One region of the Ancylobacter novellus DSM 506 genome, then DNA from elsewhere that is predicted to be linked to it. Evidence: predicted binding sites of a transcription regulator. Region 1 holds the regulator's gene; each other region holds the start of a gene.
The links. The regulator PhoB, encoded in region 1, activates phosphate uptake and scavenging genes when phosphate is short. The targets are predictions, from matches to a motif close to TGTCATNNANCTGTCAT.
Positions count from the first base shown of each region.

Region 2: SNOV_RS10560 (esterase-like activity of phytase family protein) is a predicted target of PhoB. The motif match lies at 3,020-3,036, and genes of this name have one in related genera.
Region 3: pstS (phosphate ABC transporter substrate-binding protein PstS) is a predicted target of PhoB. The motif match lies at 2,955-2,971, and genes of this name have one in related genera.
Region 4: phnC (phosphonate ABC transporter ATP-binding protein) is a predicted target of PhoB. The motif match lies at 3,220-3,236, and genes of this name have one in related genera.

Region 1 is NC_014217.1:4,274,479-4,280,396, reverse strand. It holds gene SNOV_RS20150 (polyhydroxyalkanoate depolymerase) at 1-242, shown strand, start outside; gene SNOV_RS20145 (LysR family transcriptional regulator) at 257-1,180, opposite strand; gene SNOV_RS20140 (SDR family oxidoreductase) at 1,317-2,081, shown strand; gene SNOV_RS20135 (bifunctional transcriptional activator/DNA repair enzyme AdaA) at 2,329-3,408, shown strand; gene phoB (phosphate regulon transcriptional regulator PhoB) at 3,655-4,356, opposite strand; gene phoU (phosphate signaling complex protein PhoU) at 4,382-5,095, opposite strand; gene pstB (phosphate ABC transporter ATP-binding protein PstB) at 5,121-5,918, opposite strand, start outside.
Region 2 is NC_014217.1:2,212,634-2,218,551, reverse strand. It holds gene SNOV_RS10575 (TRAP transporter large permease) at 1-901, opposite strand, end outside; gene SNOV_RS10570 (TRAP transporter small permease subunit) at 901-1,527, opposite strand; gene SNOV_RS10565 (TRAP transporter substrate-binding protein) at 1,689-2,828, opposite strand; gene SNOV_RS10560 (esterase-like activity of phytase family protein) at 3,100-5,313, shown strand; gene SNOV_RS10555 (helix-turn-helix domain-containing protein) at 5,586-5,918, opposite strand, start outside.
Region 3 is NC_014217.1:1,323,723-1,329,640, forward strand. It holds gene SNOV_RS06380 (UbiX family flavin prenyltransferase) at 1-594, shown strand, start outside; gene SNOV_RS06385 (DEAD/DEAH box helicase) at 944-2,803, shown strand; gene pstS (phosphate ABC transporter substrate-binding protein PstS) at 3,036-4,055, shown strand; gene SNOV_RS06395 (metalloregulator ArsR/SmtB family transcription factor) at 4,075-4,947, shown strand; gene arsB (ACR3 family arsenite efflux transporter) at 5,080-5,918, shown strand, end outside.
Region 4 is NC_014217.1:661,935-667,852, reverse strand. It holds gene SNOV_RS03175 (ABC transporter ATP-binding protein/permease) at 1-41, opposite strand, end outside; gene phnE (phosphonate ABC transporter, permease protein PhnE) at 308-1,129, opposite strand; gene phnD (phosphonate ABC transporter substrate-binding protein) at 1,274-2,275, opposite strand; gene phnC (phosphonate ABC transporter ATP-binding protein) at 2,291-3,148, opposite strand; gene SNOV_RS03155 (DUF6790 family protein) at 3,471-3,932, shown strand; gene SNOV_RS03150 (alpha/beta hydrolase) at 3,929-4,810, opposite strand; gene SNOV_RS24000 (hypothetical protein) at 4,871-5,893, opposite strand; gene SNOV_RS03140 (electron transfer flavoprotein-ubiquinone oxidoreductase) at 5,901-5,918, opposite strand, start outside.

The DNA of each region.
Region 1 (5,918 bases):
ATGTGGCGCTGCTGACCATCGAAGGCGAGAACGACGACATTTCCGGCGTCGGCCAGACACGGGCGGCGCAGACGCTGTGCTCCGGGCTCGCCGACGACATGAAAGTGCACTACCTCCAGCCCACCGTCGGGCATTACGGCGTGTTCAACGGCTCGCGCTTCCGCTCCGAGATCGCCCCGCGCATCTCCGACTTCGTGCTCTCGCACAACTGGCCGACGAAGGGGCACAACCGGGCGGGGTGAGAGGCCCCGCCGGGTCAGGCGGCCGGAGAGGGCGCCCCGAGCCCGCTCTCCCAATAGGGCGGGTTGCCGAAGGCCGCGCGCAGGCAATCGGCCAGCGTGCGCAGCTTGGCCGAAGGCCGGCGCCCTTCGGGATGGGCGATATAGATGAACTCCTCCTCGGTGACGGCGCCGACCTCCACCACCTGGAGGCTGCCGGCCCTAATCGCCGCGCCAGCAAGGAACATCGGCAGCAGGGCGATGCCGAGACCGGCGACGGCCGCGTCGCGCATCACCTCGCCATTGTTAACGCGCAGTCCGACCTGAGCGCGCACCTGCACCGTCCTTCCCGGCATCACGAAGCGCCAGTCGGCGATGCCGCGATGGGTGTAGAAGATGCCGCGATGGCCGTTGAGCGCGGCGAGACTGTCCGGCGAGCCATGCCGGGCGAGATAGTCCGGCGCCGCGACCAGCAGGCGCCGGCTGCGGGCGAGGCGCCAGGCGACCAGCCGGCTGTCGTGCATCGGCCCGTGCCGGATCACCCCGTCATAGCCTTCCGCCTGCGCGTCGATGCGGCGATCATCGAGGTCGAGCGTCAGCTCGATGCTCGGATGGGCGCGCAGGAACGGATAGAGCGCCGGCCCCAGATGCAGCCGGGTGAAGCTCACCGGCGCGGAGAGCCGCAGTGGCCCGGCCAGCGTGCCGCGCCGTTCGGCGAGATCGGCAGCGGCGGCATCGAGCTCGCGCAGCGCCGCCGAGGCGCGCTCCAGGAAGGCCACGCCGTCCTCGGTGAGCGACAGCTTGCGGGTCGAGCGGTGGACGAGGGTGGCGCCCAGGCTGCGCTCCAGCTCGACGAGCCGGTCGCTCGCCACGGATTTCGCGATCCGCAGCCGGCGGGCGGCCTCGCTGATCGAGCCGGCCTCGGCGACGGCGACGAAGACCGCGATGCCGTCCAGTTTCATCGTTCGGGTTTTCCGTACGCGAAATCCATCATTGACAGACTAATCCGAACGCCGGACCCGCACCATACTCCCTGACGAAACAGGCCGGCCCCGGATCGTCCGGCAGCCGCTGGAACGGACATCACGGAGAAGTCTCATGCCCCGCCTCAAGGAAAAAGTCGCCATCGTCACCGGCGCCAGCTCCGGCATCGGCCGCGCCACGGCGCTGCTCTTCGCCGCCGAGGGCGCGAAGGTCGTGGTGGGCGCGCGCCGCAAGGATGAGCTCGACGCCCTGGTCGCCGAGATCGCCTCCGCCGGCGGCGAGGCGGTGGCTCTCGCCGGCGACGTGCGCTCGAAGGACTATGCGCAGGCGCTGGTGGCGCTGGCGGTCGAGCGCTACGGTCGGCTCGACGTCGCCTTCAACAATGCCGGCATTCTCGGCGAGGGCGGCGACAGCACCGGCGTCTCCGCCGAGGGCTGGAACGAGGCGCTGGCGATCAACTTGACCGGCGCCTTCTTCGGCGCCCAGCAGCAGATCGCGCAGATGCTTAAGGATGGCGGCGGCTCGGTGATCTTCACCTCGACCTTCGTCGGCTACACGCTCGCCTTCCCCGGCACGGCCGCCTATGCCGCCTCCAAGTCCGGGCTGATCGGGCTGACGCAGGCGCTCGCTGCCGAATACGGGCCGCAGGGCGTGCGGGTGAACGCGGTGCTGCCGGGCGCCATCGACACGCCGATGTTCCGCGAGCGCAGCCCCGACGCGGCGAGCCAGGCCACTCTCGCCGGCATGCACGCGCTGAAGCGCGTCGGCGCGCCGGAGGAGATCGCGCGCTCCGTGCTCTATCTCGCCTCGGACGACGCGTCCTTCGTGTCGGGCACCGCGCATCTGGTCGATGGCGGCCTGTCGATCACCCGCAGCTGAGACGGCTGGCGCGATAGCCTTCCAACACGGACAACCTCATCCTGAGGTGCCCCGCCTCTTGGCGGGGCCTCGAAGGATGCTCGTCCGGGTGCGCGATAGCGAGCATCCTTCGAGGCTCGCTTGCGCTCGCACCTCAGGATGAGGGTGCTTTGTGGGCGGGCCTCCGAACGCCGATAGCCGTCCCGCGCAAAACAATAACCGCCCGATTTGCGGCGGCGGCGCCGGGTGGGCGTGATAGTTTCCGGGCATGTTCTTCGACCTGCCCGATCACTCCACGCTCTACCAGGCCCTGCTCGACCGCGACGAGGCCTATGAGGGGCGCGCCTATGTCTGCGTCGCCTCGACCGGCGTGTTCTGCCGGCTGACCTGCCCGGCGAGGAAACCGCTCGCCGCGAACTGCACCTTCCACGCCACCATCGGCGCCTGCATCGAGGCGGGCTTCCGGCCCTGCAAGCGCTGCCATCCCTTGCAGCCGGCGGCCAGCGCCGACCCGACGATCGGCCGGCTGCTGGCGGCGCTCGATGCCCGCCCGCATTATCGCTGGGGCGAGGACGACATCGCCCGCATGGGGCTCGACCTCTCCACCGTGCGCCGCGCCTTCAAGCGACAATACGGCATGACCTTCCTGGAGATGGCGCGGCACCGGCGGCTGCGCGAAGGCTTCGAGACGCTGTCGGAGGGCGGCACGGTGATCGCCGCGCAGCAGGATGCCGGATTCCAGTCGGCAAGCGCCTTCCGGGCGGCCTTCGCGCGGGTGATCGGCTGCGCGCCGGGCGAGCTTTCCACCAAGGGCATGCTGCTGGCGGACTGGATCGGCACGCCGCTCGGCGACATGATCGCGATCAGCAGTGCCTCGCATCTGCATCTGCTGGAATTCGTCGAGCGCAAGGCGTTGCCCACCGAGGTCGCGCGGCTGCGGGCGCGCGCCAAGGGCGATCTCGGCATCGGCAGCTACGCCCCGACCGAGCAGATACGCGCCGAGCTGGCGGATTTCTTTGCCGGCAAATCAGCTCAGTTCCGCACGCCGCTGGCGCTCGACGGCAGCGCCTTCACCCGCGCGGTCTGGGCCGAATTGCAGCAGATACCGGCGGGCGACACCCGCTCCTATGGCGAGATCGCCCGGCGCATCGGCCAGCCCTCGGCGGTCAGGGCGGTGGCGCGGGCCAACGGCGCCAACCAGCTCGCCCTGATCATCCCCTGCCACCGCGTCATCGGCGCCGACGGCGCGCTCACCGGCTATGGCGGCGGCCTCTGGCGCAAGCAGCGGCTGCTGGAGATCGAGCAGCAATATCGGGAGAACGGGGGCGGGGTGGCGGCGGCGGGCTGATCCTGCGCCGAACCCTTCCACTTTCCCTCATCCCCGGGTCAAGCCCGGGGATGAGGGTGGGGTTAGTCGTCATCCCGGCCGGAGGCGGCTTCGCCAACGCGACGTCATGGCCGGACTTGATCCGGCCATCCACGTCTTTCCGCCTGCACCCGGTCCCAAGGCGTGGATGCCCGGCACAAGGCCGGGCATGACGGCGCGCTAGGGTATGGCGGCCCATACACTGTCGCAGGGAGGGCGGAGCGCCCCTCAATGCGCGCGGGCGAACATCTCGTTGAACGAGTAGCCGGAGCCGCGCACGGTGCGGATCGGGTCGGGCTGGCGCGGGCGGTTGAGCGCCTTGCGCAGGCGGCCGACATGCACGTCGACCGTGCGCTCGTCGATATAGACGTCCTGGCCCCACACGCCGTCGAGCAGTTGCTCGCGCGAATAGACCCGGCCCGGCGACTGCATGAGGAATTCCAAGAGCCGGAATTCGGTCGGCCCGAGATGCAGTTCGCGCCCGGCGCGGTGCACCCGCTTGGTCTCGCGGTCGAGCTCGATGTCGCCGGCGCGCAGCAGCGTCGAGATGTGCTCGGGCTTGGCCCGGCGCAGCAGCGCGCGCACCCGCGCCACCAGTTCGGGCACCGAGAAGGGCTTCACCACATAGTCGTCGGCGCCGGTGGCGAGGCCGCGCACGCGCTCGGTCTCCTCGCCGCGGGCGGTGAGCATGAGGATCGGCATGCGCTCGGTCTCGGGCCGGGCCCGCAGCCGCCGGCACAATTCGATGCCGGAGAGGCCGGGCAGCATCCAGTCGAGGATCAGGAGGTCCGGCACGCTCTCGCGCAGCCGGGTCTCCGCCTCGTCGCCGCGGCCGACGCTGTCGACCGCATAGCCTTCGGATTCGAGGTTGTAGCGCAGGAGGAGGGTGAGGGGCTCCTCATCCTCCACGATCAGAATGTTGGTCGGCATCGTCGCGTTCCCGCTCGTTCGCGGCTCAGGCCAGGAACGCCACGCTGGTCAGGCTGCTGGTGTCCTGCTTGGGCCGTTCCTCGGTGAGGAGCTGCCCGGTGACGAGATAGTGCACGGTCTCGGCGATGTTGGTGGCATGGTCGCCGATGCGCTCGATGTTCTTGGCGCAGAACAGGAGATGCGTGCACAGCGAGATGTTGCGCGGGTCCTCCATCATGTAGGTGAGGAGCTCGCGGAACAGCGAGGTGTAGAGCACGTCGACCTCGCCGTCGCGCTGCCAGACTTCCAGCGCCTTGGCCTCGTCGCGGCTGGCATAGGAATCCAGTACCATCTTCAGCTGCTCGAGCACGATGCCCGACATGTGCTCGACGCCGCGCACCAGCTTCTGCGGGTGGAACTCGCCGGTCAGCGCCAGCACGCGCTTGGCGGTGTTCTTGGCGAGGTCGCCGATGCGCTCGAGGTCGTTGGCGATGCGCATGGCGGCGACGATCTCGCGCAGGTCGCCGGCGAGCGGCTGGCGGCGGGCGATGGTGAGCACCGCCTTCTCCTCGATCTCCCGCTGCAGCAGGTCGATCGGGCCGTCGAGCACGATCACCTTCTGGGCCAGCTCGGCGTCGCGCTTGACCAGCGCCTGGACGGAGTCGGCGACGAGACGCTCGGACTGCCCGCCCATCTCGACCACGCGGCGGCCGATTTCCTTGAGGTCGGTGTCGAACGACGAGACGATATGTTCGGTCATGGGTCTGGCCTCTCTCGTCGCCGGCTCAGCCGAAGCGGCCGGTGATGTAGTCGCGGGTGCGGGCTTCGCGGGGATTGGTGAAGATCTCGTTGGAGGGACCCGCCTCGATCAGCTCCCCGAGATAGAAGAAGGAGGTGATGTCGGCGCAGCGGGCCGCTTGCTGCATGTTGTGGGTCACGATGACGATGGTGAATTCCTGCTTCAGCTCGTCGATCAGGTCCTCGATCTTCGAGGTCGAGATCGGGTCGAGCGCCGAGGTCGGCTCGTCGAGCAGGATCACTTCCGGGCGCACCGCGATGGTGCGGGCGATGCACAGGCGCTGCTGCTGGCCGCCGGACATGCCGAGCGCCGAGGTGTGCAGGCGGTCCTTGGTCTCTTCCCAGATGGCGGCCTTGCGCAGGCACCACTCGACGCGCTCGTCCATCGCCGCCTTGCCGAGGCTCTCGTGCAGCTTCACGCCGAAGGCGATGTTGTCGTAGATCGACATCGGGAACGGTGTCGGCTTCTGGAACACCATGCCGATGCGCGAGCGCACGACGGTGGAGTCGAGCTGCTTGCCGAGCAGGTCCTGGCCGTCGAACAGGATCCTCCCTTCCGCGCGCTGGCCCGGATAGAGCTGGTACATGCGGTTGAAGACGCGCAACAGCGTGGACTTGCCGCAGCCCGAGGGCCCGATCATCGCGGTGACGCGCTTCTCGGGGATCTCGAAGTTGATGTTCTTCAGCGCGTGGTTGTCGCCGTAATAGAAGTTGAGCTTCTCGACCTTGAGCTTGGGATCGGCCGACGGCGCGGTGGCGCGGTTGACGGCGGAAGCGATGTCGAT
Region 2 (5,918 bases), 2.1 Mb from region 1:
ACACCGCCGAGCCGACGAACAGCCAGCACACCATCGCCGAGGCGCGGGCGGTGAGGAACACCGAGTCCTTCATCTTGTCGAGGCTGAATGAGCGATAGGCCAGCGCCAGTAGCACCGCGCCCAGGGCGCCGATGGCGGCCGCCTCCGAGGGGGTGGCGAGGCCGAAGATGATACAGCCCAGCACCGCGACGATCAGAGTCACCAGCGGGAAGAAGGAGGTCAGCAGCGCTAAGATGATGGTGAGGGCAGGGACGTTGCGTTCCTCGGCCGGCAGCTTGGGGGCGAGCGAGGGATTCATCATCACCCGGACGATGACGTAGAGAATGTACATGCCCGCCAAAGCGAGGCCCGGGATGAAGGCGGCGGCGTAAAGCTTCACCACCGAGACGCCGGCGGTGGCGCCGTAGAGGATGAGCATCACGCTGGGTGGAATGAGGATGCCCAGGCAGCCGCCGGCGCAGACCACGCCCGAGGCGATGCGGGTATCGTAGCCGGCACGCAGCATGGCCGGGAAGGCGAGCAGGCCCATCAGCGTGACCACCGCGCCGACGATGCCGGTGGCGGTGGCGAATAGCGCGCAGGTGATGAGCGTCGCCACGGCGAGCGAGCCGGGCAGCCAGCCGGCGGCGAGCTGGATGGAGCGGAACAGCCGATCGAGGATGTTGGCGCGCTCGATCACGTAGCCCATGAACAGGAACAGCGGGATCGAGATCAACACGTCGTTCGACATCACCGAATAGGTGCGCTGCACGAAAAGCTGGAAGATGCTGTCGCCTTGCGTGAAGTAGCCGAAGCCGACACCGAGCGCCATCAGCGTGAAGGCGATCGGGAATCCGAGCATCAGGAAGACAAGGAACAGCACCAGCATCAGGATGCCGAGGGCGGGATCGGAAAGAAACATCACAGAGACCCTCGGGTGGTGGAGTCGCGCTCGATCACATTGAGCACCTCTTCCGGATTGTCCTTGCTGGCGGCCTCATCGAGGATGATCTTCTCCATCTCCTCCACGTCGTGCAGGCGCTGCGGCCAGTCACCGGTGCGGATGCAGATGACACAGCGCACCACTTCGACCACGCCCTGCAGGAGCATCATCACGCCGGTGATGGGGATCAGCGCCTTGAACGGCCAGATCACCGGGCCTTCCGGGCTGAAGGAGGAATGCTCGTTGAGCAGGTAGGAGAGATAGAAATAGTTCCAGCCGGAATAGATCAGCGCCAGGATGCCGGGGAAGTAGAACAGGAAGTAGAGAACCAGGTCGACCTTGGCCTGCGTCGCCGGCGCCCATTTGCGGTAGATGAAGTCGCCGCGCACATGGCCGTTGCGCGAGAGCGTGTAGGCCCCGGCCATCATGAACAGGGCGCCGTACAGCATCAGGCTGACGTCATAGGCCCAGGTGGTCGGGTCGTGGAGCACGTAGCGCCGGAAGACCTCATAGCTGATGGCCAGCGTGAGGATGACGATGCACCAGGCGAATAGCTTGCCAATGAAGGCGTTCAGCCGGTCTACGCCGAGCAGGACGGATTGCATGGGAAATAGCCTCGGAAGAGGGTCTATAAGACACGTCATCCCGGCCGGAGCGGGTGACAGGCCCGCGCAGAGCCGGGATCATGTACCGGATACAGAACGATGCGGCCGACGATCCCGGATCGGCCTTGCGGCCGTCCGGGATGACGCTTGTCAGGCTGCGATCACGCCTTGCCGAAGAAATGGTCGTAGGCGGTCTTCGAATCCGCCTCGTACTGGAGGCGGAAGCCGACGACGCGCTGCGCCCAGGCCTTCTGGCTGTCGATCACCTTCTTGAAGAACGGGTCGGCGGACAGGTTGGCGATCACCTTGTCCCAGGCCGCCAGCTGAGCGTCGAGGACCGGCTTCGGGGTGGGCAGCACCTTCACGCCGCGCGCCTTGATGGCCTCGAGATCCTTCGAGTAGCGGTCCTGCGCCTTCCACATCATGTCGGAGGAGGAGGCATCGGCGGCCGACTTGAGGATCGCCTGCACGTCCTGCGGCAGGCCCTGGAACTTGTTCTTGTTGAACAGGATCTCGAAGCACTCCAGCGCCTGATGGTAGCTCTGGAGCATGTAGATCTTCGAGACGTCCGGGAAGCCGAGCACGAGGTCGGAGGACGGGTTGTTGAACTCGGCGCCGTCCAGCAGGCCGCGGTCGATGGCGGGCACGATCTCGCCGCCGGCGATGATGGTGACGGCCGCGCCGAGCTCCTTGTTCAGGTCCGCGCCGAGACCGACCGTGCGGTACTTCAGCCCCTTGAAGTCGTCCGCGCTGGTGATCTCCTTCTTGAACCAGCCGAGCGGCTGGGTCGGCATCGGCCCGTAGAGCATGCCGACGAGATTGAGCTTCAGCACGTTGGTGATGAGGTCGTCATAGAGCTCCTGGCCACCGCCATAGCGGATCCAGCCGAGAAGCTCGTCGGCGTCCCAGCCGAAGGCCGGGGCGGTGCCGAACAGCGAGAAGGCCTTGTTCTTGCCGTACCAGTAGGCGGCGACGCCATGGCCGCCGTCGAGAATGCCCGACGATACCGCGTCGGCCATTTGGAAGGCGGGCACCACCGAGCCGGCGGGCAGCAGCTCGAGTTCGACGCGCCCGCCGGTCATGGCGTTGACGCGCTTGACGTAGTCGCCGGCGAACTCGTGGAAGATGTCCTTGTTCGGCCAGGTCGACTGGAATTTCAGCTTGATCGGCGCCTGCGCATGCACGGCGGGCGCGGCAACGGCGGTTGCGCCGGCAACGGCCGCGGCGGTGGCAATGAAGCGGCGGCGGCTGGTGCGGACGTCGTGATGCGCGTCCGTGCTCTTCCCTGACGTTTCGGTCATGGGCGGTTCCTCCTGTGGCGTTTCCTGTGCGGGCGCGTGCCCGCCGGGCGGCGCTTGGTGCGCCTTGTCCCGATATCGCAAGGAGACGATGCCCAAACGGCAAGTGCAAGCCCAAATTCTCGGCTTTACGGTAAAACGGCTCCTACCAAAGTCGAACGTTGCGCCGAATTCGCGCCGTTCCGCGGTGATTTCGTCATCCGGCTGTCATTCGCAGGGAATTGAACGGCGTCAGGGCGGGCGTTTGACCCGCCCTCTGACGGGGATCAATTCCATGCGCAAAATTCTTCTCGCCGGCGTGTCGGCGGCCGTTCTCGGCCTTGCCGTCACCGCCTCGGCTCAGACGACGAATTCCGCATTCAACCGCATTGCCACCTTTAACGTGATTGACAACCTGCCGGCCGGCGCCGATCCGGCCAAGGAGACGGTGTCGGAGATCATCACCTTCACCGAGGACGGCAAGACGCTGATCTACAGCGACAGCCCCGGCAAGCGCATCGGCTTCATCGACATCACCGATCCGGCCGCGCCCAAGCCCGCGGGCACCGTCGCCCTCGACGGCGAGCCGACCACCACCGTGGTGATCGGTGGCAAGGCCTATGTCGGCGTCGTCACCTCCGAGAAGAAGTCCAAGCCGTCGGGCCACCTGGCGGTGGTCGACCTCGCCTCGAAGAAGGTCGAGGACAAGGTCGACCTCGGCGGGCAGCCCGATTCGATCGCCAAGAGCCCGGACGGCAGCTATCTCGGCGTCGCCATCGAGAATGAGCGCGACGAGGACGTGAATGACGGCGTCATCCCGCAGATGCCGCCCGGCAACTTCACCTATTTCGAGGTGAAGAATGGCCGCGTCGTCGACGATTCCAAGAAGGTGGTCGACCTGACCGGCCTCGCCGCCGTGGCGCCGACCGACCCGGAGCCGGAATATCTCGACATCAACTCCCGCAACGAAGCGGTCGTCACGCTGCAGGAGAACAACCACATCGTCATCATCGACCTGCCCACCGGCAAGGTGACGGCGAACTTCCCGGCCGGCACCGTCGACCTCGACCACATCGACACCAAGAAGGACCGCGTCATCGACCTGTCCGGCTCGATGAAGGCGGTTCCGCGCGAGCCCGATACCGTGCAGTGGATCGACGACAACCGCTTCGTCACCGCCAATGAAGGCGACTGGAAGGGCGGCTCGCGCGGCTTCACCATCTTCGACAAGACCGGCAAGGCGCTGTTCGAATCCGGCCCGGCGCCGGAGCACATCGCCGTGCGCCTCGGCCATTATCCCGACAAGCGCAACAAGAAGGGCATCGAGATGGAGGGCGCGGAAGTCGCGACCTTCGGCAATGATCGCCTGATCTTCGTCGCTTCCGAGCGCGGCTCGATCGTCTTCGTCTACCGCGACAAGGGTGGCAGCGAGGCTCCCGAGTTCCTGCAGGTGCTGCCGGGTGGCATCGGGCCGGAGGGGCTGATCGCCATCCCCGGCCGCGATCTCTTTGTCACTGCAGCGGAAACCGACCTGCGCGAGGATGGCGGCATCGGCGGTATTGTCACCATCTACCAGCGCCAGCCCGGCGCCAAGCCGGCCTATCCGACCATCGAGTCGGCGAACGGTCCGGACGGCCTGCCGATCTGGTGGTCGGCGCTCTCGGGCTTTGCCGCCGATCCCAAGGAGGCGGGCAAGCTCTATGCGGTGACCGACAGCGCCTACAGCCAGGGCCGCATCCTGACCGTCGACGCCACCGCCACCCCGGCCAAGATCACCGCCGCGACCGTGCTCACCAAGGACGGCAAGCCGGCCACGGGCCTCGACCTCGAGGGCATCGCGGTGCGGCCCGAGGGCGGCTTCTGGGCGGTGTCGGAAGGCGCCGTCGAGAAGAAGGAGAACGCGACGCAGAACCTGCTGCTGCAGGTGAACGCCGACGGCTCCATCGCGCAGGAGATCGCGCTGCCGGAAGCGCTCGCGGCCCAGGCGACCCGCTTCGGCTTCGAGGGAGTCGCGGTGACCGGCTCTGGCGCCGATGAGACCGTGTGGATCGCCGTGCAGCGCGAATGGAAGGACGACCCGAAGGGCTTCGCCAAGATCCTCGCCTACAAGCCGTCCGACAAGAGCTGGGGCTATGTGCGCTACCCGCTCGACAAGACGGAGAAGGGCTGGGTCGGCCTGTCCGAGATCACCCCTTACAAGGACGGCTTCATCGTCATCGAGCGCGACAGCCTGATCGGGCCGGAAGCCAAGCTGAAGAAGCTCGCCTATGTCTCGCTCAAGGGCATGACCCCGGCGACGCTCGGCAGCGAGGTGCAGCCGCCAGTATTGGCCAAGACCGAGGTCAAGGACCTGCTGCCGCTGCTGAAGGCGCCGCACGGCTACGTGCTCGACAAGGTCGAGAGCTTCGCCATCGACGCGGCCGGCAACGCCTTCATCGTCACCGACAATGACGGCGTCGACGACTCCTCCGGCGAGACGCAGTTCATCTCGCTCGGCAAGCTCGACTGAGCCGAGGGTTGGCGAGAAGGCGGGCGATACACAAGATCGACCGTCATCCCCGGCTTTGAGCCGGGGAGCCACGCCTTCCTTTATCGGCCAAGACGTGGATGCCCGGGTCAAGCCCGGGCATGACGTTGTTCGGATGGGAATGACTACGGAACGGGCGCCCTCGCTCACCCTCATGGCCGGGCTTGACCCGGCCACCCAGGGGCCGGCCCGCGCATGGGCAGTCTGGGTCCCCGGGTCAAGCCCGGGGATGAGGGAAGGAGAGGGGCGTCGGCTCAGTCGAGAACGGCGGCCTTGAGCAGGCACACCATGGTGGCGTGCGCCGGCTCGGAACCGAGATTGCGGATGACGTGGCGGCGGTCGCAGCGGTAGCGCAGCGTCTCGCCGGCGCGGGCGGTCTCGAAGACATCGCCGCATTCGACCTGCAATTCGCCCGACAGCACCGAGAGGCACTCCACCGAGCCGCGCTGGTGGCCGTCGGAGACCAGTTCCCCGCCCGGCTCGGCGACGAAGTCGAACCATTGCAGCCATTCCACCGTCTTGATCCAGCCGGTGATGGTCAGGCGGCACTTGCCGTCCTCGGAGAGCAGGATCGGCGTGTCGGCACG
Region 3 (5,918 bases), 1.8 Mb from region 1:
GTGGTGGGCATCACCGGCGCTACCGGCATCGTCTACGGCGTACGGCTGCTGAGGGCGCTGCGACAGCTCGAGATCGAGAGCCATCTCGTCGTTTCGAAGGCGGGCGAGATGACGCGCGCCTATGAGACCGAGATGTCGTCCGAGGAGCTGCGCAGCCTCGCCGATGTGGTCTATTCGCCGAGCGACATCGCCGCGCCGATCTCCAGCGGCTCGTTCCGCACCATGGGGATGATCGTGGCGCCCTGCTCGGTGCGCAGCATGAGCGACATCGCCCATGGCGTGACCTCCGGCCTCATCAGCCGCGCGGCCGACGTCTGCCTGAAGGAGCGCCGCCGGCTCGTGCTGATGCTGCGCGAGACGCCGCTTCATGCCGGGCATCTGAAGAGCATGCTGGCGATCACCGAGATGGGCGGCGTCATCGCGCCGCCGGTCCCGGCCTTCTATGCGCGCCCGCAGTCGCTGGACGACATGGTGACCCACACGATCGGCCGGGTGCTCGATCTGTTCGATCTCGACCTCAAGGCATTTCCCCGCTGGGGCGAGGAGGACGGCGTACCGGCGCAAGAAGCGGCCCCGGCGACGCCCGGCCAATAGCTTCGGCGGCCGGGGCGAACTACCGCTCGCTCGCAGGCGCGAACACCCATTGTCGAGACCCAGGATGGCGCAGTGATTGTGCAGTGAATTGGAAGTGCTCGGGTCGATGCAAGATCAGGGGTTGATTGAAATAACAGACATCCCCCAATCGCATCGGGACGAGCCTCTGCCGTGGGCAATCCTTGGCCCGCAGCTTTACGAGAACGACGCGATGCGCCTTGGAAGCGCACCCGGACGGCTGTGGCATCTGGACTCCCAGCCTAGTAAGAAGGCGCTCCACATACTTTCCGACGGCTCGCCTTCGACGCCTGACGACACCGCGAGATAGGCGGAAACAGCCGTGCCCTTCATGACGACGAATCCGGCGCTCGCCCGGTCCCTGGCCGCCCGGGATTACGACAACCCAACGCCGGTGCAGCTTGCCGTGCTGGCGCCCGAGGCGTCAGGTCGCGACCTCCTGGTGTCTGCCCAGACCGGTTCCGGCAAGACAGTCGCCTATGGCCTCGCCATGGCCGAGACGCTGCTGGGCGTCTCGGAGAGATTTGCGGCCGCGACCGTGCCGCAGGCGCTGGTGGTGGCCCCGACGCGCGAATTGGCGCTGCAGGTCCAGCGCGAGTTCGCCTGGCTCTACGCGGCGACCGGAGCCCGCATCGTCTCCTGCGTCGGCGGCATGGATCCGCGCCAGGAGCAGCGGCTGCTGAACCAAGGCGCCCATGTGGTCGTCGGCACGCCCGGCCGCCTGCGCGATCATCTGGAACGAGGCCGCCTCGACCTCTCCGCGCTGCGCGTCGCCGTGCTCGACGAAGCCGACGAGATGCTCGACCTCGGCTTTCGCGAAGATCTCGAGTTCATACTTGACGCCACCCCGCCGGAGCGGCGCAGCCTGCTGTTCTCCGCGACCATGGCGCGTGGCATCACCACGCTTGCCAGGCGCTATCAGCGCGACGCGCTGCGGATCGAGGTGGCAAGCGCTGAAGGGGGTCACGCCGACATCGAGTACCGCACGATGCGCGTCGCGCCGACCGAGGTCGAGCATGCCGTGGTCAACGTGCTGCGCTATTACGACACTCCGAGTGCCATCGTGTTTTGCAACACGCGGGAAGCCGTGCGGCGTATGCACGCCATGCTTCAGGAGCGGCAGTTCTCCGCGGTGGCGCTATCCGGTGAACTGAGCCAGAACGAGCGCAACCACGCCTTGCAGGCATTGCGGGACGGGCGGGCGCGGGTCTGTGTCGCCACGGATGTCGCGGCGCGTGGCATCGACCTGCCGAACCTCGGCCTCGTCATCCATGCCGACCTCCCGAACGATGCCGAAAGCCTGCAGCACCGCAGCGGCCGCACTGGCCGGGCAGGCCGCAAGGGCGTTAGCGTGCTGCTGGTGCCGCCGTTTCGTCGGCGCCGGACGGAAGATCTGATGCGGGCGTTGGGCATCAAGCCCTCATGGTCGGGCCCGCCGACCTCCGAGGACATCCGCAAGCTCGACCACGAACGTATGCTGCGCGACCCCCTGGTCGCCGATGAGCCGAATGAAGAGGATGCCAGCGCCGGCCTTGCGCTGCTCGCTGCGCATTCGCCTGAGCATCTGGCCGCCGCGCTGGTTCGCCTCTATCGGGCCGGCTTGCCGGCCCCGGAGGAGGTCGCCGATCCGGGGGAGCCGCGTGCCGCGCGCGACCTTGCTGCCGGTCGGGATTTCGGCGGAGCATCGGGAGCCGGCAGTGTCTGGTTCCGCCTCAATGTCGGGCGCCGCAAGAATGCCGATCCGAAATGGCTGCTACCGCTGATCTGCCGGCGCGGGAACGTGACCCGAAAGGATATCGGTGTCATCCGCATATTCGATGAGGAAACGGCCTTCGAGGTTAGCCTCGCCGCCGCTGACCGCTTCGGCAAGGTGGCCAGCAAGGCGGACGGTGACGACGTAATCATCGAGCGGTTGCCCGGTCCGCCGGAGGGCCATTCGGCGCGTCCCGCCCGCGGGAAGCCGATGCGCGGCCTGCCGCCATCCGAGAAGCCCTCCCGCGGCAAGAAGTTTCGCAATGGTCCCGCGCCTGGGAAATCGGCCGATGGCAGAGCGGAGCACGGCAAGGGCGCGTTCGAGAAGCCGCGCGAGGGCAAGCCATCGGATCAGGGCAAAAGCGAAGGCCAGCGGAAAAGCCGGCGTTCGAACGCGTTCGAGGGAAGACCAAGAGGAAAGTCGACGCGACGCTTCTGACGGGAGATTGCCGAGCCCGCCCAGCACCGCCATGGTTATCCGAGGACGTAGGCGCCTTGCCGCAGCGCATCCGGAACGGCCTTTACGTGCTTCGCTATCCTCTCGCTCAAAAAAACGTCGATAATTCTCGACATAAAGACATTATGGCTTGCGTCATTGATATGTCGTGCATCATTTTTATAATCGTGTCGATGAATCTCGACGGATTGAATTATAAATCAGGGAGAACCCCATGCGCCGCTCTCTCCTCGCCTTGGCAGCCACCGCCCTCATGACACTGGCCAGTCCCGCACATGCGGACGAGTTGAGCGGGGCGGGATCGACTTTCGCCTACCCGATCATCTGGCAGTGGGCCCAGGCCTACCGCCAGGCACATGGCACCATCGTGGGCTACCAGTCGGTCGGCTCGTCGGCGGGCGTGAACCGCATCCGCGACAAGGCGGTAGATTTCGGGGCTTCGGACAAGCCGCTGAAGCCCGAAGAACTGCAGCGTCTGGGGCTTGGCCAGTTTCCAATCGTCTTCGGCGGCGTGGTGCCGGTCTTCAACATCCCGGGCGTCAAACCCGGCACCATGCGGTTCACCGGAGCCGTGCTGGCCGACATCTACATGGGGAAGATCACAAAGTGGTCCGATCCCGCGCTCAAGGCGCTCAACCCGGACCTTCCGCTTCCCGATAGCCTGATCGCGGTAATCCACCGTTCGGACGGGTCCGGCACCACCTTCAACTGGGTCTCGTATCTTTCGAAAGCCAGCCAGGAGTGGAAGGAGACACTCGGCGAAGGAAATTCCGTCGCCTGGCCGGTCGGCAGCGGGGCACGGGGCAATGAGGGCGTGGCGCTCGAAGTCCAGCGCGTAGAGAACTCGATTGGCTACGTCGAGTTCACCTATGTCACCCAAGCGAAGCTGGCCTACGGTCTGGTCCAGAACCGTGCAGGGAACTTCATCGCTCCGAGCGCAGCCTCGTTCCAGGCCGCGGCGCTGAGCGTGGACTGGAAGCAGACGCGCGATTTCTATGCCACGATCAACGACTCCCCCGCGCCGGATGCCTATCCGATCGCGGCTACTACCTTCGCCCTCATGTACAGGGCTCCCGTCAGCCCCGACCGCAGCCGGACCGCCTTCGCATTCTTTGCCTTTGCACTTGGCGAAGGCAGTGAATATGCATCGAAACTCGGCTATGTCCCGGTTCCGGAGCCGCTGGTGCGGCAGGTGAAGGAGTACTGGGCCACGGCGTTCAAGAGCGGCAGCTGAAGCGGAGACCTAGCGCACGATGGATGTGAAGCGCCTGCTGTCCGACGATGCGGTCGAGGTTTTCGACGCGCTTGCCCAGCCTACCCGTCTCGATGCATTCCGCCTGCTGCTGCGCTACGCGCCCTACGGCCTCGCGGCGGGGGACATCGCGCGTCTGCTGGCCGTGCCGCACAACACCATGTCGACGCACCTCGCCCAGCTGGAACGCGCAGGTCTCGTCACTTCCCGTCGCGAAGGCCGTTCCATCATTTATGCGGCCAGCACGGGCCGCACGGCCTCCATTCTGTCGTTGCTGATCTCGGAATTGCCGGTTCCGGCAGCGGAGGAACTCGCCTTTCCGCGGCTGCGGCCGAGCGAACCGGTGGCGCGTACCTACAACGTCCTCCTGGTCTGCTCGCATAATTCAGCCCGGTCGATCATGGCGGAGGCGATCCTGAACAGAGAGGGGCGTGGCCGCTTCCACGCCTATTCGGCCGGTAGCCAGCCGCGCGGCGCGCCGCATCCGCTGGTGATCGATCTACTCCGCACCCTCGGCTACACGACCGACGATCTTCGCTCGAAGAGCTGGGACGAGTTTGCCGACGGCGCCGTCGAGCCGATGGACTTCGTCATTACCGTTTGCGATTCGGCCGCTGGCGAAAGCTGCCCGAATTTCCCGGGACACCCTCTTACGGCCCATTGGGGACTGCCCGATCCGGCGGCTGCGGGCAACAACGAGGCCGAACTTCGCGCAGCCTTCCAGAGCACGTACCGGCAGATCGCGGCGCGCATGTCGGCCTTCGTGAACCTGCCGATCGAGACGCTGGACCTTGCCGCCCTCAAAAGAAGACTCGGCGACATCGGCGTCATGGAAGGCGCAACCGAAATGACCGTCGCCGCCCGCGCGGCGTGAGGCACTGACCAGCGATCATCGTTCTGTGCTGGACATCCTCCCCGATGCGCAGCGCGGCCTGTTCCGCAAGGAAGACGGCGAGCTGGTCGTGGACGCCGATGGCCACCGCGTGGCGGCCGCCTAGGAGCAAGCATGTCAACCTTCGAACGCTACCTGACCGTCTGGGTCGCCCTCTGCATCGTCGTCGGCATCGCCCTCGGTCATGTTCTGCCGGGCGTGTTCCATGCCATCGGCGCGGCGGAGATCGCCAGAGTCAATCTGCCGGTCGCGGTGCTGATCTGGCTGATGATCGTGCCCATGCTGCTCCGGATCGATTTCGCCGCGCTGGGAGAGGTCACCCGGCATTGGCGCGGGATCGGCGTCACCCTGTTCATCAACTGGGCGGTGAAGCCGTTCTCCATGGCCGCGCTCGGCTGGCTGTTCATCGGCTGGCTCTTTCGCCCTTATCTCCCGGCCGACCAGATCGACAGCCACATTGCCGGGCTGATCATCCTGGCGGCCGCACCCTGCACCGCCATGGTGTTCGTCTGGTCGAACCTGACCCGGGGCGAGCCGCACTTCACCCTGACCCAGGTGGCGCTCAACGACACCATCATGGTGTTCGCCTTCGCACCGATCGTGGGCCTCCTGCTGGGGCTGTCGGCGATCACGGTGCCGTGGGACACGCTGGTGCTGTCGGTGGTGCTCTACATCGTCGTGCCGGTGGTGGTCGCGCAAGTCGTACGCCGCGCGCTGCTGGCGCGGGGAGGGCGGGCGAGCCTCGATGCCTTGCTAGCGCGCTTGCAGCCGCTCTCCCTCGTGGCTCTGCTCGCCACCCTCGTGCTGCTGTTCGGCTTCCAGGGCGAGCAGATCCTGGCCCAGCCGCTCGTCATAGCCCTGCTGGCGGTGCCAATCCTGATTCAGGTCTACCTGAACTCGGGGCTGGCCTACCTCCTCAATCGCCTCGCCGGCGAGCAACACTGCGTGGCGGG
Region 4 (5,918 bases), 1.2 Mb from region 1:
AGCCGCCAGACATCGGCGATGAGGGTGACGATGGTGCGCAAGGAAGCCTCTCCGGAAGGCGGGACAGTGCGGCGGAGCATACGCCGCGCCAGGCTCGCCGGACGGTTTCCGGCAGATTAATCTTTGGAGAGGTTGGAGGCCGTTATCGCAGTGGCGCTGAGCGAGCGTGAGCCGCCACAGGGAACGTCATGGCCGGACTTGATCCGGCCATCCATGTCTTGGGCTTCAAGTTGGATCTCCGGGTCAAGCCCGGGGATGACGGCGGGCGCGTGGGCAGGGCGACGCGGATGCCGGTTCGCGACTCGCTTCAGATGAAGCGCTTGCGGACGCGCTGGCTCGCCATGTCGAGCACGGAAACCGTGACGATGACGATGATCAGGATCGCGGAAGCCTGCGAATACTGGAAGCTGCGCATCGTGTCGTTGAAGGTGAGCCCGATGCCGCCGCCGCCGACGATGCCGAGCACGGTCGCGGAGCGGACATTGGATTCGAAGCGGTAGAGCGCATAGGAGATCCACAGTGGCAGCACCTGCGGCAGCACGCCGTAGATGATCTCCTGCAGCCAGGTGCCGCCGGTGCCACGAATGCCTTCCACCGGCGCCGGGTCGATCGCCTCCACGGCTTCGGAGAACAGCTTCGCCACGATGCCGGTCGTGTGGACGAACAACGCGAGCACGCCGGCGAAGGGGCCGAGGCCGACCGCGGCAATGAAGATCAGCGCGAAGACCAGTTCGTTGATGGCGCGGCAGGCGTCCATCAGTCGGCGTACCGGAAAGACGATCCATGCCGGCGCGACATTGTCGGCGGACAGGATGCCGAGCGGGATGCCGGCGATGACGGCGAGCAGCGTACCCCAGATGGCGATGGCCAGCGTCTCGACCATGTCCTTGGCGTAGAGGTCCCAATAGGTGAAGTCGGGCCTCAGGAAATCGGCGCCGAGCGTGGCCATGTTGCCGGCGTCGCGCACCAGCTGCCCCGGATTCATCTCGGCCTCGTGCCAGGCATAGACCAGCACCACCACGGCCAGGGCAGCCAGCGCGAGGCGCACCAGGCGGGTGGCAAGCGGTGTCACGGGTGGCGGCGGCATGGTGCTCGTCGCGGCGCGGTGGACGGCATCGGTGGCGAACATGGAAGCCTCGCGGTTCGGCATTGCGGGCGACGGACGAGGTCGTGCCCGCGTCGTCTCGGCAGGCTCCCGGAGCCGCCGCGAGGGGCCGCTCCGGGATGCGTTCGGTCAGGCGAACGAGCGGCCCCAGCGGGCCGCCCATGGCAATCACATGCTCGGAACCTTCTTCATCTGCTCGTCGAGCGCGGCGAGCTTGGCATCGATTTCCTTGAGCTGCTTGGCCTTCTCGTCGGCCGAGAGCTTGTCGCTGGCCTCGACCTTCAGGCGGGTCTTGAACAGCTCGAGCTGGCGGATCGGGTAGAGCTGGGCGTTGGACGAGGGAACGAAGGTGCCCCAGCCGTCCGAGGTCTTGGCCAGGATCGCGCGCTGGCGGGCGACTTCCTCATCCGAGCCGAGGCGGCCATAGGTGAGGAAGAAGGTGTAGATCTTGGCCTTCATGTCAGCCGGCAGGTCAGTGCGCCACACCAGCGGGTCGGACGGGATGAGCGGCGAACGCCACACTTCCTTGAGCTTGGCGGCCTCGGCCGGGCGGACGTCCTTCAGACGGTCCATCGACTCGGTGTTGTTGGTGGCGATGTCGACCTGCTTGTTGGCGACCGCGAGGGCGTTGCCCTCATGGTTGGAGACTACGACGCGCTTGTAGCACTTGTTCGGGTCGACCTTGTTCAGCGCGAACACATAGTAGCTCGGCACGAGGTTGCCGGAGGTCGAGTTCGGATCGCCATTGCCGAAGGTCAGGCCCTTCGAGCAGTCGACCACGTCCTTGAGATTGTTGACGGCGTTGTTGTCGGCATTGGTGATGATGAGCGAGTAGTAGCCCTTGGTGCCGTCCGGCTTGGTCGTCTGGACGAAGATCTCGCCGCCGGCGCGGTCGACCGCTTCCATGGCCGACTTGTTGCCGTACCAGGCAAGGTCGACCTTCTTGAAGCGCATGCCCTCGATGACGCCGGCATAGTCCTGCGCGAAGAAGGCCTTCACCGGCACGCCAACGGCCTTTTCGAGGTCCTTCAGCATCGGCTCGAAGCTCTTGGCGAGGCCGGCCGAGGACTCGGTCGAGATGATGCCGAAGTTCAGCTCCTTGACTTCCTGCGCCGCCAGCGGGGCGGTCAGGCCAGCCAGCACGAGGCCGGCCGCGAGAATGCGCTTCATGGTCTTCGCTCCTGTCTAGGATACGGTCTGGGACGAGGGGATTTCCGCGGGCGCGCCCGTCCCGGGCGGCACGGTCACGGCAAACTGGCTCGGCAGGATCAGCTCCTCGGCGCTGGCGCCGTAGAGCTCAGTGAGGAAGGCGGCGTTGATCTGCGCGGCCGGGCCGTCGAACACCACGCGGCCGGCATTCATCGCGATCACGCGGTCGAAATAGGCGGTGGCGTAGTCCACCTGATGCAGCGAGACCACGAGGGCGATGCCGTGGTCGCGGCTCATCGTCACCAGCGTGTCCATCACCCGCTTGGCCGACTTGGGGTCGAGCGAGGCGATGGGCTCGTCGGCGAGCACGAGGCGGGCGCCCTGCACCAGCGCGCGGGCGATGGCGACGCGCTGCTGCTGGCCGCCGGAAAGCTCGCGGGCACGCTTGGCGGCATGCTGGGCGATGCCGACCTCGGCGAGCGCGGCATAGGCGGTACGGCGTTCGTCGGAATTGAACAGGCCGAGTGTTCCGCGCAGGGCGCTCATCCGCCCGAGCGCGCCAACCAGCACGTTGGTCATGACCGAGAGACGCCCGGCCAGGGCGAACTGCTGGAAGACGAGGCCGATATTGCGCCGCGCCGCACGCGCCTCGGCGGCGAGCTTGCCGCCTTCCTGCACCCTGAGGCCGTACGCCTGCACCGCGCCGGTGCCGCGGCCCTGCGCATCCGCGAGGATCAGGCCGGAGGCGAGACGGATCAGCGTGGACTTGCCGGAGCCCGAGGCGCCGATCAGCGCCACGCGCTCGCCCTCCCGGATCGTGAGCGAGACATTGTCCACGGCGCGCATGGCACCATAGGTCTTGGTCACGCGGTCGAGTTGAAGCGCTGCCGCCATCGGATCTCCCGCCGGCCATTGAAGGACCGGCTTGGGGTAACGGCGCGGCATGACGGGTGGATGAAGCTCAGATTACAATTCGATGACGTGTGGAGCGCAGACGGCGCATCGCTTTGGCGGGGGACGCGGCGAAACCACCGACACCGCTCCGGCACGCATCGGGTTTACCCAGCGATTTCAATGATGCCCGACGACCCCGATCCGACCCGCATCGTCACAATTGCAGGGGACGGTATCATCGCCCCGGCGACAGCCTCGTTGACTTCGCCGGTTCTCGCTCGCCACTCTGGCGGCGGGAACGGGAGAAGGGGTACAGGCGGCGATGTATTACGCGATCATAGTGCTGACGATGGTGGTAGCACCGCTCATCAGCATCGGTGCCGAGCTCGCCACCACCACGGGCCTCGGCGGCTTCCTAGTCGTCACCACCAAATGGTTCGCCTTCTGGGCGGTGGGCGTGCGCCTCCTGCTCGCCGGCGTCTCGCAGATCCTGCGCCCCGGCTTCACCGCCAAGGGCATACTCGGCGTCGACGATCCGCGTTCCCATGTGCTGGTGCAGGAACTCGGCTTCGCCAACAGCGCGATCGGCCTCGCCGGCCTGCTGTCGATCGTCTTCTCGATCTGGGCGCTGCCGGTCGCCTTCATTGGCGGCCTGTTCCTCGGCCTTGCCGGTATCAACCACATGATGCGCCCGGAGCGGAACCTGCGTGAGACCGTGGCGATGATCTCGGACCTGTGGGGCGCGGCCATCCTGCTGGCGGTCTTCGTGCTCAGCCTGTTCTAGGGCGCGAGCCTCTCGCGCAGCCAGGCGGCGGCGCGGGCGCTGCCGGCCCGGCCATCGGCAAGCCGCGACCACAGCATCCAGGCGTGGATCATGCGCGGCCACACCTCCAGCATGACCGGCACCTCGGCCGCGCCGAGCGCACGGGCGATGCCTACCGCATCGTCGAGCAGCGTCTCGCTGGAGCCGACCTGCACCAATGTCGGCGGCAGGCCGGACAGGTCGGCGAAGAGCGGCGAGACGGCGGGATCGGCGGCATCGCGACCGGCAAGGAAGGCTTGCGCGAGGCCGACCAGATAGTCGCGGCTGATCAGCGGATCGACCTCGGCCTTGAGGTCGAGCGAGGCGCCGCTCATCGTCAGGTCGGTCCAAGGCGACACGAGCCATGCGGCGGCCGGCAGCGCCTCCCCCTGTTGACGTAAGGCGAGCAACGTGGCGAGCGTCAGGTTGCCGCCGGCGCTGTCGCCGCCGATGGCGATGGACTGCGGGGCATAGCCCTCACCGCGCAGGAACCGCCAGGACGCGAGTGCATCCTCCAGCGCGGCGGGATAGGGATGCTCCGGCGAAAGCCGGTAGGCGACGGCGAGGGTGCGGATGCCGGCGAGTTTGCCGATGGTGCCGACCATGCCGCGATGGCTGGCGATCGAGCCGGCGCAATAGCCGCCGCCATGGAAATAGAGCAGCACCTTCTGCCCGTCGCTACCCGGCGCCAGCGACCATTCCGCCGGAACGGTGCCGATGTCGAAGGGCGTGAAGGCGATGTCCGCCGGCGGCAGATCGACCGCGCAAATCTCGTCCATCCGCTCGCGCCGCTCCGCCCATGAGGTCGGGCGCGGCTTGGCAGTGAAGAGTTTCTTCAGTTCGTCGATGTCACTGGTCATGGCAAGCCCCCACGCGCAGCCTAAAGGCCCGCCCTGCGAGGGTCCATGCGGGAACGCCGCTTAGCGCGACCTGAACCCGACATATCCGCCCTCGCCGTCGTACAGCACGTCGAAGCCGTTCAGCAGGTGAAAGCTGGTGTTGACGAACACCCGGTCCGGCGTCACCCGCAGATGGATGGTGCTCGGGGCCAGCGGGGAGCCGTCGTCGACTGAGAAGCTGTAGAGCGGGAAGACGCTCGCGCCCTCGCCGACGCTGATCGCCACCTGCGTGCCGGGCGGCAGCGTCCCCTCCGCTCCCTGCGCCTGCGCGGCCGGCACGGTCATGAACATGACCGACACGCCGGTATCGACCAGCACCGTGCCGCAGGCCGGCGGTGCGGCGCCGTTCAGCGAGATGCAGGCCGGCGTCGGCTGCCAATCGGCACCGTCCGGCCGGCGCGCCAGCTTCAGATAGCGGAAGCCGCCGGTGTTGGCAGGGGTGAGCCCGACATGCACGCCTTCGGGCGAGAGGATATACCCCTGTCGGCGCGGTCCCTCGCCGCCGGTGATACGCAGCAGCGGGTTCTTATCCGGCGTGCTCTGGCTCTGCTTGTCCGCCTCGCGGGCGAAGCCGACGCCGACCATGGCGATGTTGTGCGGGCTCGTGGTCGGCGTGCAGTCGCGGGCATAGTCGAGGCACTGCACCTCGGTGACGGCGAGCACCGGCATGGGCCCGGTCTCGACCGACGCGCCCTCGCGGCCGACCAGCGCGACGGGGACCACCACCCACTGGCCGAGCATCACCCGGCCGGAGCTCGTATAGGTCAGCTTTGCCGGCCCCTGCGACGGGAGCTGGTCGAAGCCGGGGATGTATTCCGCCGCCACCACGATGCCGGTCGAGCCGGAATCGAGCTCCGCCCGCAGCGGCCCGCTGCTGTTGAGCGACAGCCCAATGCGCGGCACCGCACCGATGCTACCCGGCTCGGCATTGAGGTAGCGCAGGAACAGGCCCTCGCGGTAGCGCGAATAATCCGGCGCCTCCTGCGCCTGCGCAGCGCCGGCGAGACCGGCAAGCAGAGCCGCCGCGAACAGCCCCTTCAGCATCGGCGCCTCACATGTTCGGGTAGTT